4 regions of the Rhodopseudomonas sp. BR0G17 genome follow, and region 3 is predicted to be linked to each of the others. Evidence: riboswitches for the same ligand, from Rfam matches in the RefSeq annotation. Region 3 holds a riboswitch; each other region holds the start of a gene.
The links. Region 3 has a riboswitch for cobalamin ahead of cobT (nicotinate-nucleotide--dimethylbenzimidazole phosphoribosyltransferase). Riboswitches for the same ligand answer to the same signal wherever they lie in the genome.
Positions count from the first base shown of each region.

Region 1: it holds a riboswitch for cobalamin, as region 3 does, so the genes downstream of both, DY467_RS02970 (HoxN/HupN/NixA family nickel/cobalt transporter) here and cobT (nicotinate-nucleotide--dimethylbenzimidazole phosphoribosyltransferase) in region 3, are expected to answer to the same signal.
Region 2: it holds a riboswitch for cobalamin, as region 3 does, so the genes downstream of both, DY467_RS03025 (DUF1636 domain-containing protein) here and cobT (nicotinate-nucleotide--dimethylbenzimidazole phosphoribosyltransferase) in region 3, are expected to answer to the same signal.
Region 4: it holds a riboswitch for cobalamin, as region 3 does, so the genes downstream of both, DY467_RS13275 (cysteine-rich small domain-containing protein) here and cobT (nicotinate-nucleotide--dimethylbenzimidazole phosphoribosyltransferase) in region 3, are expected to answer to the same signal.

Region 1 covers NZ_QUML01000002.1:195,646-198,679, reverse strand. Annotated here, with positions in the region: gene DY467_RS02975 (FecCD family ABC transporter permease) at 1-948, opposite strand, end outside; gene DY467_RS02970 (HoxN/HupN/NixA family nickel/cobalt transporter) at 956-2,014, opposite strand; cobalamin riboswitch at 2,088-2,301, opposite strand; gene DY467_RS02965 (DMT family transporter) at 2,353-2,676, opposite strand; gene DY467_RS02960 (class I SAM-dependent methyltransferase) at 2,673-3,034, opposite strand, start outside.
Region 2 covers NZ_QUML01000002.1:208,584-211,617, reverse strand. Annotated here, with positions in the region: gene cobT (nicotinate-nucleotide--dimethylbenzimidazole phosphoribosyltransferase) at 1-774, opposite strand, end outside; cobalamin riboswitch at 871-1,068, shown strand; gene DY467_RS03025 (DUF1636 domain-containing protein) at 1,176-1,607, shown strand; gene cobU (bifunctional adenosylcobinamide kinase/adenosylcobinamide-phosphate guanylyltransferase) at 1,604-2,134, shown strand; gene cobW (cobalamin biosynthesis protein CobW) at 2,138-3,034, shown strand, end outside.
Region 3 covers NZ_QUML01000012.1:138,728-141,761, reverse strand. Annotated here, with positions in the region: gene tcuA (FAD-dependent tricarballylate dehydrogenase TcuA) at 1-416, opposite strand, end outside; cobalamin riboswitch at 563-773, shown strand; gene cobT (nicotinate-nucleotide--dimethylbenzimidazole phosphoribosyltransferase) at 978-2,042, shown strand; gene DY467_RS12045 (adenosylcobinamide-GDP ribazoletransferase) at 2,039-2,809, shown strand; gene DY467_RS12040 (cobyric acid synthase) at 2,896-3,034, shown strand, end outside.
Region 4 covers NZ_QUML01000014.1:82,966-85,999, reverse strand. Annotated here, with positions in the region: gene DY467_RS13280 (acyl-CoA dehydrogenase family protein) at 1-836, shown strand, start outside; gene DY467_RS13275 (cysteine-rich small domain-containing protein) at 903-1,238, opposite strand; cobalamin riboswitch at 1,430-1,628, opposite strand; gene DY467_RS13270 (histidine phosphatase family protein) at 1,681-2,256, opposite strand; gene DY467_RS13265 (Crp/Fnr family transcriptional regulator) at 2,434-3,034, shown strand, end outside.

The DNA of each region.
Region 1 (3,034 bases), on a different contig from region 3:
CAGCACCCCGACCTTGATGTCGGTGCTGGCCGGGATCAGCCGCACCGCGATGTCGGCGGCGAGCAGCAGCGCCGCGCCGGCGAGCGCGCTCGGCAGCAGCACGCGGGCGGGATCGTGGCCGATCAGGGGGCGCACCAGATGAGGCGCGACCAGGCCGATAAAGCCGATCGTGCCCGACACCGAGACGGCGCCGCCGACGCCGAGCGCGGTGCCGGCGATTACGATCAGTCGCAGCCGGCCGACGTCGATGCCAAGACTCTGCGCGGTCTCTTCGCCGAGGCTGAGGGCGCGGAACGCGGCGCGCTGGCTGAACAGCAGTACGCCGCCGGCGACGATGAACGGCAGCGCCAAGACGACATGGCGGAAGCTGCGGTCTTCCAGCGAGCCGAGCAGCCAGAATGCGATTTCCAGGCTGGCGAATGGATTGGCCGACAGGTTCATTACCAGCGCGGTGGCGGCGCCGGCGAGCGCGGAGATCGCCAGCCCAGCGAGGATCAGCAGCAACAGGCTGGCGTTGCGCCCGGCGATTGCCAGCAGCACGAACACCGACACGAACGCCATCGTAATCGCCGCCACCGGCAGTGCGAAGGAGCGGACGTCGGCGAGCCCGAGCGAGATGATCAGCACCGCGCCGAACGCGGCCGATTGCGGTGCGCCGAACAGCGACGGCGACGCCAGCGGGTTACGGAGCAGGCCCTGCAGCGCCGCGCCGGACAGGCCCAGAATGCCGCCGATCGCCAGCGCCAGGATGGTGCGCGGCAGCCGGATCTCCTGCACGATGATCTGCTGCACCTCGCCGCCGAGCCCGACCAGGGCCTGTACCACGGTCAGCGGCGACAGCTTGACCGGTCCCACCGCGAGCGATCCGATCGCCAGCAGGGCCACGAGCACCGCGAGCGCCGCGGTGACCACCGCCGCGCGCGAATTCGGTCCGGAACGTCGGGTCATACCGCGCTCATTTCTGCACGGCCGGGGCGGCCTGGTCGAGCCGGTGATAGCCGTTGAGGCGATAGATGATGGTGGACACGATCCAGCTCGCCACGAACAGCGCCACTATGCCGTAGCCGAGCGCGCCGAAATTGGAGTTGAGCTCTTCGATCCACTCCCAGAACGCGCCTTCGAGATGAAAGCGCCCGGCGAGCAGCCCGAGCGTCTCGATGCCGCCGATCAGCAGCGCCACCAGCACCGACACGGTGGTGATGGTCATGTTGTAGTACAGCTTGCGGATCGGGTTGCGATACGCCCAGCCATAGGCGCCGAGCATCAGCACGCCGTCGAGGGTGTCGACCAGGGTCATGCCGGCGGCGAACAGCGCCGGGAACACCAGGATCGACCAGTGTGAAATGTTGCCGGAAGCGTTGGCGGCCAATCCGAACAGGCTGATCTCGCTGGCGGTCTCGAAGCCGAGCGCGAACAACAGCCCGATCGGAAACAGCTGCCAGCTCTTGGAGACGAAGCGGAACAGCGGCCGGAACAGCCGCGCCAGCCAGCCGCGCTGCTGCAGCAGTTCGTTGATGTCGTCGTCGTGCACGATCTCGCCGGCCTTGGCCTTCTTGAACGCGCGATACACGCCGCTCAGCACCGACAGATTGGCGATGGCGATCGCGAACAGAAACAGCGCCGACGCCGAGGTGCCGATCACCCCGCCGATTTCGCGATAGCCCGAGAACCGCTCGGTCAGCGAATTGGCCGCGATCGCGATTGCCAGCGACGCCACCAGCACCACGGTGGAATGGCCGAGCGCGAAGAACAGCCCGACCGCGACCGGCCGCTTGCCCTCCTGCATCAGCTTGCGGGTGACGTTGTCGATCGCCGCGATATGGTCGGCATCGAGCGCGTGGCGGAGACCGAGGCTATAGGCCAGCACCGCGGTGCCGATCAGCACCGGCTCGCCCGCGAAGGCGGTCAGCGCCCAGGCCCAGGCGGCGAGATTGGCGAGCACCAGCCCGCCGAGCACGGCGATCAGGCGGAGGCGGAATCCATCGGAAGAAGCGGGCAGAACGAGATCGGTCATGGCGGTCTCCGGCCGGTGAGCAGCATCCTGTCACCTGTGCGGCGGACCGCTCCAGCCGCGCGCGCCGCACGGTGGAAGATGACGTGCTCAGGCCGGTCTCCTGGCTCACGGGTCGTCGCGATCCTTCGCCTTCCCGGGCAAGTGCCGCCCAGTGGCTGATTGAAGGATCGCTCGCCGCTCACAGTTGCGGGCGCAGCGCCGGATTTGGGTTTGCGGCCATAAGCTTGGCCCGCACCGGCTTCCCTGTGCCGGACGATTCCCGGCACACCTGAACGGGCGCGATCAAATGGAAGCGGGCCTGCTTTGTCAATCGCCGCCTTGGTCGGGCGGCCGACGGTTCAGGCGGGCGTGCTGAGCTTCAGCCCGATCATGCCGGCCACGATCATCGACAGGCACAGCACCCGCACGCCGCTGGCCGGCTCACCGTAGAGCGTCATCCCGACCACGATGCTGCCGGCGGCGCCGATTCCGGTCCAGACTGCATAGGCGGTGCCGAACGGCAGCGATTTCAGCGCGATGCTCATCAGGCCGAAGCTGGCCAGGATCGCGGCCAAGGTCACGACCGCGGGCCAGAACCGGGTGAAGCCCTCAGAATGCTTCAGGCCCAGCGCCCAGACGATCTCCATCAGGCCCGCGGCAAACAGCGCGAGCCAACCGGTCATGGCTTGTTGCGCGGCGGCAGCGTCAGCACGGCGCGCTGCGCATAGCCGCGATATGGCCGCTCGAACCGCAGCCCGGCGCCGGTACGGGCCGCGACCTGCATCAGCACGGCTTCCAGGCTGTCGCGCGGGGTGACGTCGAACAGCGTCAGCCAGCGCCGCAGCAGGTTGCGCGCCACCGAAGGCAGGCCGCGCTGGTCGCCGAAATCGACGATGTGCAGCTTGCCGCCGGGCTTCAGATTGGCGACGGCGCGATCGATCACCGCGGTCCAGTCCGGGATCATCGACAGGCTGTAGGAGATCATGACGTGGTCGAAGCTGACCGCCTGGCCGAACACCGCCTGCGCGGTGAAGGCGGTGG
Region 2 (3,034 bases), on a different contig from region 3:
CTGCGAGGCGGCGCCCAGCACAGCGCCCGCCATCATGGCAATCTCCAGCCCGCCAAATTCGGCCAGCGCCTCCAGCGGTGCGGTGGCGGGGCTGCGCATCGCCGCCTTTTCGATCGCCGCCTTCTTCTTGGCCATGCCGTCGGCATCCTGGCCGGCGCCGATCCCGATGCTCTGATCGAGCGGCGCCGGGCCGAGGCGGTGCAGCAGCAGAGACGACGAAGCCGTGTTGCCGATCCCCATTTCGCCGAGCGCGATCACGTCCGCCCCCGCGGCGATCTCGGCCCGCGCCAGTTCGGCGCCGCGATCGAGCGCCTGGCACGCCTCCGCGATGCTCATCGCCGGCTGACGCGCCGCGTTGGCGGTTCCCATCCGCACCTTGGCGTCGATCAGATCGGGATGCTTCGGCAGCTCGGCGGCGACACCGGCGTCGATCACCCGGACGTCGACATGGTTGGCGGCTGCGAATGCATTGGCGGTGGCCTTGCCGGCCAGATAGGTCATTACCATCGCCACCGTCACGGCGGACGGATATTGCGACACGCCTTCTTCGGTCAGGCCATGGTCGCCGGCGAACACCATCAGCACCGCATTGTCGGCGCGCGGCGGCTGCGGATGTCGCATCAAGGCCAGTTCGATGGCGAGGTCTTCGATCCGCCCGAGCGAGCCGAGCGGCTTGGCCTTGCCGTCCACCCGCGCCCGCAGGGTTGCTTTCAGCGACGGGTCGACCGGGGTGATCGACGGCGGCTGCCAGGTGACGAGGGTTTCGGTCGGCATCGGATGGTCCTTTGGTTCGGCAAGGCGCGCAACTGAGGCAAACGCGCAAGCCCGGTCAACACCACCTTCGCGTTGTTGACCCGCAACAGCGTCGCAGCTAGCGTGCCAGACGATGGTCCTTCCGCAAGGAAGGTGAAAAGGGAAGCCGGTGGGAGACGCGGTGCGTCTCGATCCCGGAGCTGCCCCCGCAACTGTAAGCGACGAGCCATCGCCGAGGCCACTGGGAATTCCTGGGAAGGCGGCGAATGGCGGCGACTCGCGAGCCAGGAGACCTGCCATCGCGTATTGTGCTTTGAAGGGTCGTCGGGGCGGGGTGCACCGGACGGAAGCAGTGCGGACGGCAAAGGCCTCTCCCGCGCGTTCCGACAAAGCTCGATAGCTGACGCGATGATTCGAGCCCGATGGATTCCGAGCCCCCTGCCGATGTGAGCGCCGATCCGCCGCGCGTGCTGCCTGGCGCGCCGGTGATGGTCAGCGTCTGCACCACCTGCAAGACGATCGACGGCGTCGCCGTCGGTGCGCCGATGCTGGAAGCCGTCCGCGACGCGCTGGCCGGCGCCGGCGGAGCGCAGGTCCGCGCCGTGCAGTGCCTGTCCGCATGCAAACGCGCCGCCACCGTCGCAGTGTCGAGCGAAGGCGGCTACACGTTCGTATTCGGCGATCTCGACGGCGCCGGCGGCGCCGACGCGGTGGCGGCGTTCGTCGCCTCCTATCAGGACAGTCACTACGGTCTGGTGCCGTGGCGGCAGCGACCGGAAGTCCTGCGCAAGGGTACCGTCGTCCGCCTGCCGCCGCCGCAATGGTCTCCCGACGATGGGCGGGCGCCGGCATGAGCGCGCTGATCTCTACCCTGGTGCTTGGCGGCGCGCGCTCCGGCAAATCGGTGTTCGGCGAACGGCTGGTCGCCGAGAGCGGCCTCGCCAGGATCTATCTCGCGACCGCCACCGCCAGCGACGACGAAATGTCCGATCGCATCGCCCACCATCGCGCCCGCCGCGGCGAGGGCTGGACTACGATCGAGGAGCCGCTCGGCTTGGTCGATGCGCTGACCCAGCACGCCGGCCGCGGCCGCGCCGTACTGGTCGATTGCCTGACACTGTGGCTGTTCAACCTGATGGAAGCCGGCCGCGATCCCGAGGTCGAGGCGAGGCGGCTGGCGCGCTATCTCGGCGTCGCCGCCGGACCGATCGTGCTCGTCTCCAACGAAGTCGGCCTCGGCCTGGTGCCGGAGACGCCGCTCGGCCGCGCCTTCCGCGACGCGCAAGGTCGCCTCAATCAGACCATCGCTGCCGCCGTGCCCAACGTCGCCTTCATCGCCGCCGGCCTGCCGCTGTGGCTGAAACGCCAATCAGGAGAGTAGTTCATGACCGCCCGCGTTCCCGTCACGGTGCTCACCGGCTTTCTCGGCGCCGGCAAGACCACGCTGCTGCGCGCGCTGCTCAATCAGTCGAGCGGCCGCCGCATCGCGGTGATCGTCAATGAATTCGGCGATGCCGGTTTCGACGGCTCGCTGGTCGAGGATTGCGGCGCGTCGGTGTGCGCACCGGGCGATATCGTCGAACTGACCAACGGCTGCATCTGCTGCACGGTCGCCGACGATTTCATCCCGACCATGGAAAAGCTGCTGAACCGCGACACGCCGCTCGACGCGATCGTGATCGAAACCTCCGGGCTCGCACTGCCGCAACCGCTGCTGAAGGCGTTCGCCTGGCCGGCGGTGAAGACCCGTGCGACCGCCGACGGCGTCGTCACGGTGGTCGATGCGTTGGCGCTGTGCGAAGGCCGGGTGCCGCTCGACGACGACGCGGTGAAGGCGCAGCGCGACGCCACGCATGACGATCCGATCGAGGAAGTGTTCGAGGATCAGCTCGCCTGCGCCGATCTGGTGGTGCTGTCAAAGAGCGATTTGGTGACGCCCGACCAGCTTGCCGCGCTCGAGGCCAAGCTGGCGAGCCGGGTACGTCCGAACGTCCGCATCGTGCGGTCGCATGGCACGCTGGCGCCGTCGGTGCTGATCGGTCTCGATGCCGAAGCCGAGAATGATCTTGCATCCCGCGCCGGGCATCACGCCGAAGGCGAGGAGCACGATCATGACGATTTCGACTCGCTGGTGATCACCCCGCAGCCGGCAGAGACGCTCGACGCGATGAAGGCGCGGGTCGGCGATGCGCTGGGGCTCCAGGGCGTGCTGCGCGTCAAAGGCCATGCCCGTGTCGCCGGCAAGCCGGCCCCGGTCGTGGTGCAGGCGGTCGGCTCGCGC
Region 3 (3,034 bases):
CCGAGCCGCTTAGCCGCAGTGTACAGCGCGTTGATCATCGCTTTGCCGCCGCCGAGCGGAAACGCGGTGCGGCGGGAGTACGGCATCACCCCGGTGCCGGGCGACTGCAGGTGCACGCCGTGGTCGATCAGCCAACCGGCGATGCTGCGCGCGCGTTCGATCAGCAGCTCCGTCAGCACTTGGTCGGTGCCGTCGCCCGTGACGCTGCGTAGCTCGGCGCGCAGTTCATGCGCTGTGTAGCGATCAGGGACATAGGCCAGTGGCGTCTCGTGCGTCAGCCGGAAATTGCGGCCGTGGCGCGCGTTGCCGCCGCGTAGGGGCCGCGGTGCCGCTTCGAGCAGGCGGACCGAAGCGCCGCTGCGGCGCGCGGCAATCGCAGCGCAAAGACCGGCGATTCCGCCGCCTATCACCGTCACATCCCACAGCAAGATGCGGTCAATCCGGTCGAGATGATGCGCCAGGGCCGCTCGAGAGCGGCCAAGAAAAGCGCGGCTTGGTGGACCTTCGTCTTAGAGGGCGGCTCCGGGTTGTTGTCAATCTTGCGCCCGTGGCGTCGCCGTGCTGTGGTGCCGCTCGCTTCGGTGCCCTTCGTTCGAAGGGTGAAACGGGAATGCGGTGCGGCGAGCAATCGCCAAGTCCGCGGCTGCCCCCGCAACTGTAAGCGGACCGCTTCCGGTCACACCGCCACTGAGAACGGCATCCTCAAGCCGCTCGGGAAGGCGACCGGGACAATGTCCGCGAGCCAGGAGACCGGCCGAAGTCCGAAAACCATGCCATTCGACGGTGGGTCGAAGAAGGACACAGACATGCTGCACCGACCGCCGACCTGACGCGCGCCTCTGCTTTCCGCGGAGAAATCCCGTCGTCGCCCGAACGAACCAGCGCGCACAGCTTTGCTGTCGCCGCCACGATGGTCGTTCGACTGTCTTCACTGCCCGCTGTCGTGGCGGCAGCATTCCTTTTGCCGAGCCTCCCGAATGCACGCGCCCCTGCTTGATCCACGTATCCTTTCCGTTTCGCCGGTCGATCCCGCCCATGAGTCCGAGCTGCGGGCTCGGCTCGACGGCAAGGCGAAGCCGCCGGGCTCGCTCGGCCGGCTCGAAGAACTCGCCGTGCAGCTCGGGCTGATCTGGCATCCGGCGCCGCCGCGGGCTGAGCGTGCGACGGTGTTCATCTTTGCCGGCGATCACGGCCTCGCCGCCGATCGGGTGTCGCCGTATCCGGCGAGCGTGACACGCTCGATGGTCGAGGCGTATCTGGCAGATTGCGCCGGCGTGAACGTTCTGGCGAAAGCGGCAGCGACCGAGGTGCGGATCGTCGACGGTGGCATCGATGCCGACATGCCGCCACATCCCAAGCTGATCGATCGCAAGATCCGGCGCGGCACCCGCAATGCACGCCACGAACCAGCGATGACTCACCAGGAGGCGGCGCGTGCGATCACGGCGGCGGCCGATCTGGTGCGTGAGGATATTGTGGGCGGTCTCGACATCGTTGCGATCGGCGAGATGGGAATAGGCAACACGACGTCTGCTGCGCTGATCACCCACGCGCTGACTGGGGCTGCAATCATCGATTGCGTCGGCCGCGGCGCCGGGATGGATGATGCCGGCGTCGCACACAAACGCGCCATCGTCGAGCAGGCGGCGGCGCGGGCGCAGCCGACGGCGCCGCTCGACGTGCTCGCTGAGTTCGGCGGATTCGATATCGCGATGATGGCCGGCGCGGTGCTGGGCGCTGCGGCTTCGCGGCGGCCGGTGGTGATCGATGGCTTCATTGCCAGCGCCGCTGCGCTGCTGGCGGTGCGGCTGCAGCCCGCGGCGCGCGATTACTGCGTGTTCTCTCATCGCTCGGCCGAGCGCGGCCACCGTGTGCTGCTCGAAACGATGCAGGCGACGCCCTATCTTGATCTCGGCTTGCGGCTCGGTGAGGGCACCGGTGCGCTGATGACCGTTCCGCTGCTGCGCGCCGCTGCCGGCATCCTCAACGATCTCGCCGCGCTGTCGGACGTGCTGGCGGGCCGGTTCGGATCGCGCGCGTGAGCCGGCAGATCCAATCCCTGCTCAACGCCGTGCAGTTCATGACGCTGGTGCCGACGCCGCGCACCGCGCTGTTCGACGACGACTGGTTGCTGAGCGCATCGAAGTACTTTCCGTTGGTCGGCGCCGGGATCGGTCTTGTGTGCGGTGGCGTGCTGCTCGCAGGCTCGCTGATCTGGTCCGGCGTGGTGCCGGCGATGATGGCCGTCGCCGCTGGCGCGGCGCTCACCGGCGCGCTGCACGAAGACGGCATCGCCGACACAGCGGACGGCCTGTTTGGCGGCCGCACCCGCGAGCAGCGACTGGCGCTGATTAAGGACAGCCGCCTTGGCCTCTATGGCGCGGTGGCGCTGGTCCTAAGTTTTGCGATCCGCGTTGCAGCGCTGGCGAGCCTGCCGCCGTGGCTCGGCGTTGCTACTCTGGTGGCCGGCTATAGTCTGGGGCGGACGGGCATCGTCGCGGCGATGTCGGCGCTGCCTTATGCCGGCGACGCAGCCACCGGCAAGCTGAGCTATCCGACGCGCGCGATCAGTTCGGCAGGCTGGTTCGGACTTGCTGCGTTCAGCGTGCTCGGGGCGCTGTGGCTGGTCATGCTCAATCCGCCGGCGGCGATCGTGGGGCTTCTGGTCGCGGGCGTGTTCGGCTTGGCTGCCCCGTGGATCGCGCTCCGGCTGATCGGCGGTTATCGCGGCGATGTGCTCGGCGCCACCGAACAGATGATCCAGATCGGCCTGCTCCTCGGCGTCGTGGCGATGGCCGGCCATGGCTGAGTGATACCGCGGCTGCCGATCACGTTCGACCGCAGGCGCGGGCACCTGCGCTGCTTCCTCTCAACTCCATGCCATCGAGTGGTTTCATGACCGACGCCCATGTCGAGGAGCTCATCTCCCGTATCCAATTCACGCCGCGCGCGACCACTGGTCCCCGGCGCGCCCGCTCGCTGATGATCCAGGGCACCAGTTCGGACGTCGGTAAGAGCATGGTGGTCGCGGGGC
Region 4 (3,034 bases), on a different contig from region 3:
ACGGTTCGGAAGAGCAGAAGCGGCGTTGGCTGCCCGGCATGGCGCGCGGCGAGCTGATCGGCGCGATCGCGATGACCGAGCCCGGCACCGGCTCCGATCTGCAGAGCGTGCGCACCACCGCCAAGCTCGACGGCGACGACTACGTCATCAACGGCCAGAAGACATTCATCACCAACGGCCAGAACTGCGACCTGATCATCGTGGTTGCCCGCACCGGCGGTGCCGGCGCCAAAGGGCTGTCGCTGATCGTGCTGGAGACCAAGGACAACCCCGGCTTCAAGCGCGGCCGCAACCTCGACAAGATCGGCCTGCACGCCTCCGACACCTCCGAGCTGTTCTTCGAGAATGCCCGCACGCCGAAGGAGAACCTGCTCGGCGGCGAAGAGGGCAAAGGCTTCGTGCAGCTGATGCAGCAGCTGCCGCAAGAGCGCCTGATCATCGCGATCGGCGCCGTGGCGGCGATGGAGCGCGCGGTCGCGCTGACTTCGGACTATACGCGGGAGCGCAAGGCGTTCGGCCAGCCGATTATCGAATTCCAGAACACAGCTTTCACGCTCGCCGAACGCAAGACCGAAGCCTTCATTGCGCGGGTGTTCGTGGATTACTGTCTGGTGCAACTGATCGCCGGCAATCTCGATGCGGTGACCGCCTCAATGGCGAAATGGTGGACGACGCAGAAGCAGGTCGAGACCGTGGACGAGTGCCTGCAACTGCACGGCGGCTACGGCTACATGCAGGAATACCCAATCGGCCGGATGTTCATCGACTCGCGGATCCAGAAGATCTACGGCGGCACCAACGAGGTGATGAAGCTGTTGATCGCCCGCTCGCTCTAACGCGAAAAATGCCAGCGCCTCCGCTACTGCTGTAATCCAGCGATGCGGAGGCGGCGGCAATGTTTTTTAGTCGCCGCTTTCCGAGACTTCGCGCTTGAGGCGGCGCGGATCCTGGGACTGGCTGTCCCAAGGCACTGGCCGCTCCAGCCAGCGCTGGATGAAATTCCACGACCGCCGATAGCCGTTGTGCGGCAGGGTGCAGTCCGAACAATCCTTGCGCGTCAGCCCATTGCGATCGACGAAGGTCTTGTAGGGGCCGGGGCACTGATAGGCGCTCAGCGGGCAGTAGCAGAACAGGCAGTTGAATTCCCGCTCGACGCCGCGATGGCACGGCAGAAACGGGCAGGCCTCGTTGGTGAAGCCCTTGAAGGCTTCGTTGGTAGTTGTGTCTTTCGGCTCCATGACCGTTCCCTCGCGCCGCAGCAATGGCCGCCGGCTCAATCGCGGCGGCGCTGTGGCTGGTTCTGATTGAAGGGGGATGAGTGCTAGGCGATGCCAAGCGTCGCGTGACGCCTATCGCGGCTGCACGCGGCTTAGCCTTGCTAAGAGAATTCGGTCATCGCTGCTCCGCTCTCGACCCGCCGTCGATCGGTTAGATGCTTCCGTCTTCGGCCGGTCTCCTGGCTCACGGATGTCGCCTGGATCGCCTTCCCGACGCCGTTGGCGTCAGTGGCATATGATCCGGACAGATCCGCTTACAGTTGCGGGGGCAGCTACGGATTTGGCGAAAAACACCGCACCGTATTCCCAGTTTCACCTCGCACGCGAGGCACCGAAGACGTCAAAACCAGAGCACGGGGCTGCAGCCTGTGCAAGCAAAAAGGCCTCGTTCTAAACGGCCAGCCTAACCCACTACACGATTGACCCAGACGATCCGCCAGCCGGACGAGCCCAGCCGATCGATCTGGGTCAGCGACAGCGGATCAATCACAAAGCTCAGCGCAACCTCGGGGGATGTCTTAAGAGCAATCGCCAGAACGGCGCGAATGGTGCCGGAGTGTACCACCAGCACGACGTCACCACCGGGCAGCCGCGCCAGCCCCTGCCGCACCCGCTCGATCTGGTCGACAAAGCTCTCGCCGCCCGGCGGCGCCAAGCGCGCCGCATCTTGCCAGAACGCATCGTAGGCAGGGCCGAGTTCACGCGACAGATCGTCGTGGCGGCGCCCGGTCCAGGTGCCAAAATCCTGTTCGCGGAAATCGGGTTCGAGCATCGCATCGAAGCCGAGCGCTGCGGCGGTCTCGCGCGTGCGCCGGCTCGGGCTGGCGACCACCGTCGCATCGTGCGGCAGTTTTTCGCCTAGCGCAGCGAGCACCGCAGTGTCACCGAGATCGACCGGCGCCTCGGGAGCGTGAATCACGCCCTTTGGCCCATCCACCGGCGCATGCCGCACCAGCCACAGCCGGCTGAAGTCGCTCATCGGTCATCCTCGCGCAGTCATGATCCGACCGACAGAGCACGTCGGAGCCATGCCTCGCAAGCGACGACGAAAACGGCCGCCCGGCGTTCGAAAAAATAGCAACCTCTGCCGCCTCTCGGAGTTGAAGCCCCCAAGTTCCATCAACCCTATCAGATGATCTAACTTGAAAGGCGGACCATGAAGGATGTCCATCGCGTCCTGATCGACAAACTGCGCGAGCATTCCCGTCTGTCGGCCGATGACCTCACCGCAATCCGCAATTTGAGTTTTACGCTGCGGGAGCTCGAGAGCAGCGAGGATCTGATCCGCCAAGGCGAAACGCCGAAGGGCGCCGCGCTCGTCGTCGAAGGCATGGTCGGGCGGTATCATTTGCAGCGAAACGGCCGCCGCCAATTCCTGTCGTTTCACATGGTCGGCGACCTGCCGGATGCGCAGGGGATTTTTTTGGAGCGGATGGATCATTCGTTGTGCGCGATCGGGCATGCGGTGACGGCGATCATTCCGCACCGGGAGATCCTGCGAATGTTTGAAGCCCGGCCCGGGCTCGGCTTTGCGATTTGGCGCGAAACCCTTGTGGATGCGGCGATTTTCCGCGAAGCGATCACCAACAATTCGGCCCGGACGATGAAAGCGCGGATGGCGCATCTGTTCTGCGAATTGTTCTACCGCGCCGAGGTCTCTAAGCTGACCGACGGTAACTCGATGCAGCTCCCGATCAGCCTCGCCCAACTCGGCGACACGCTGGGCATGGCGATCGCGACCGTCAACCGCACGATCT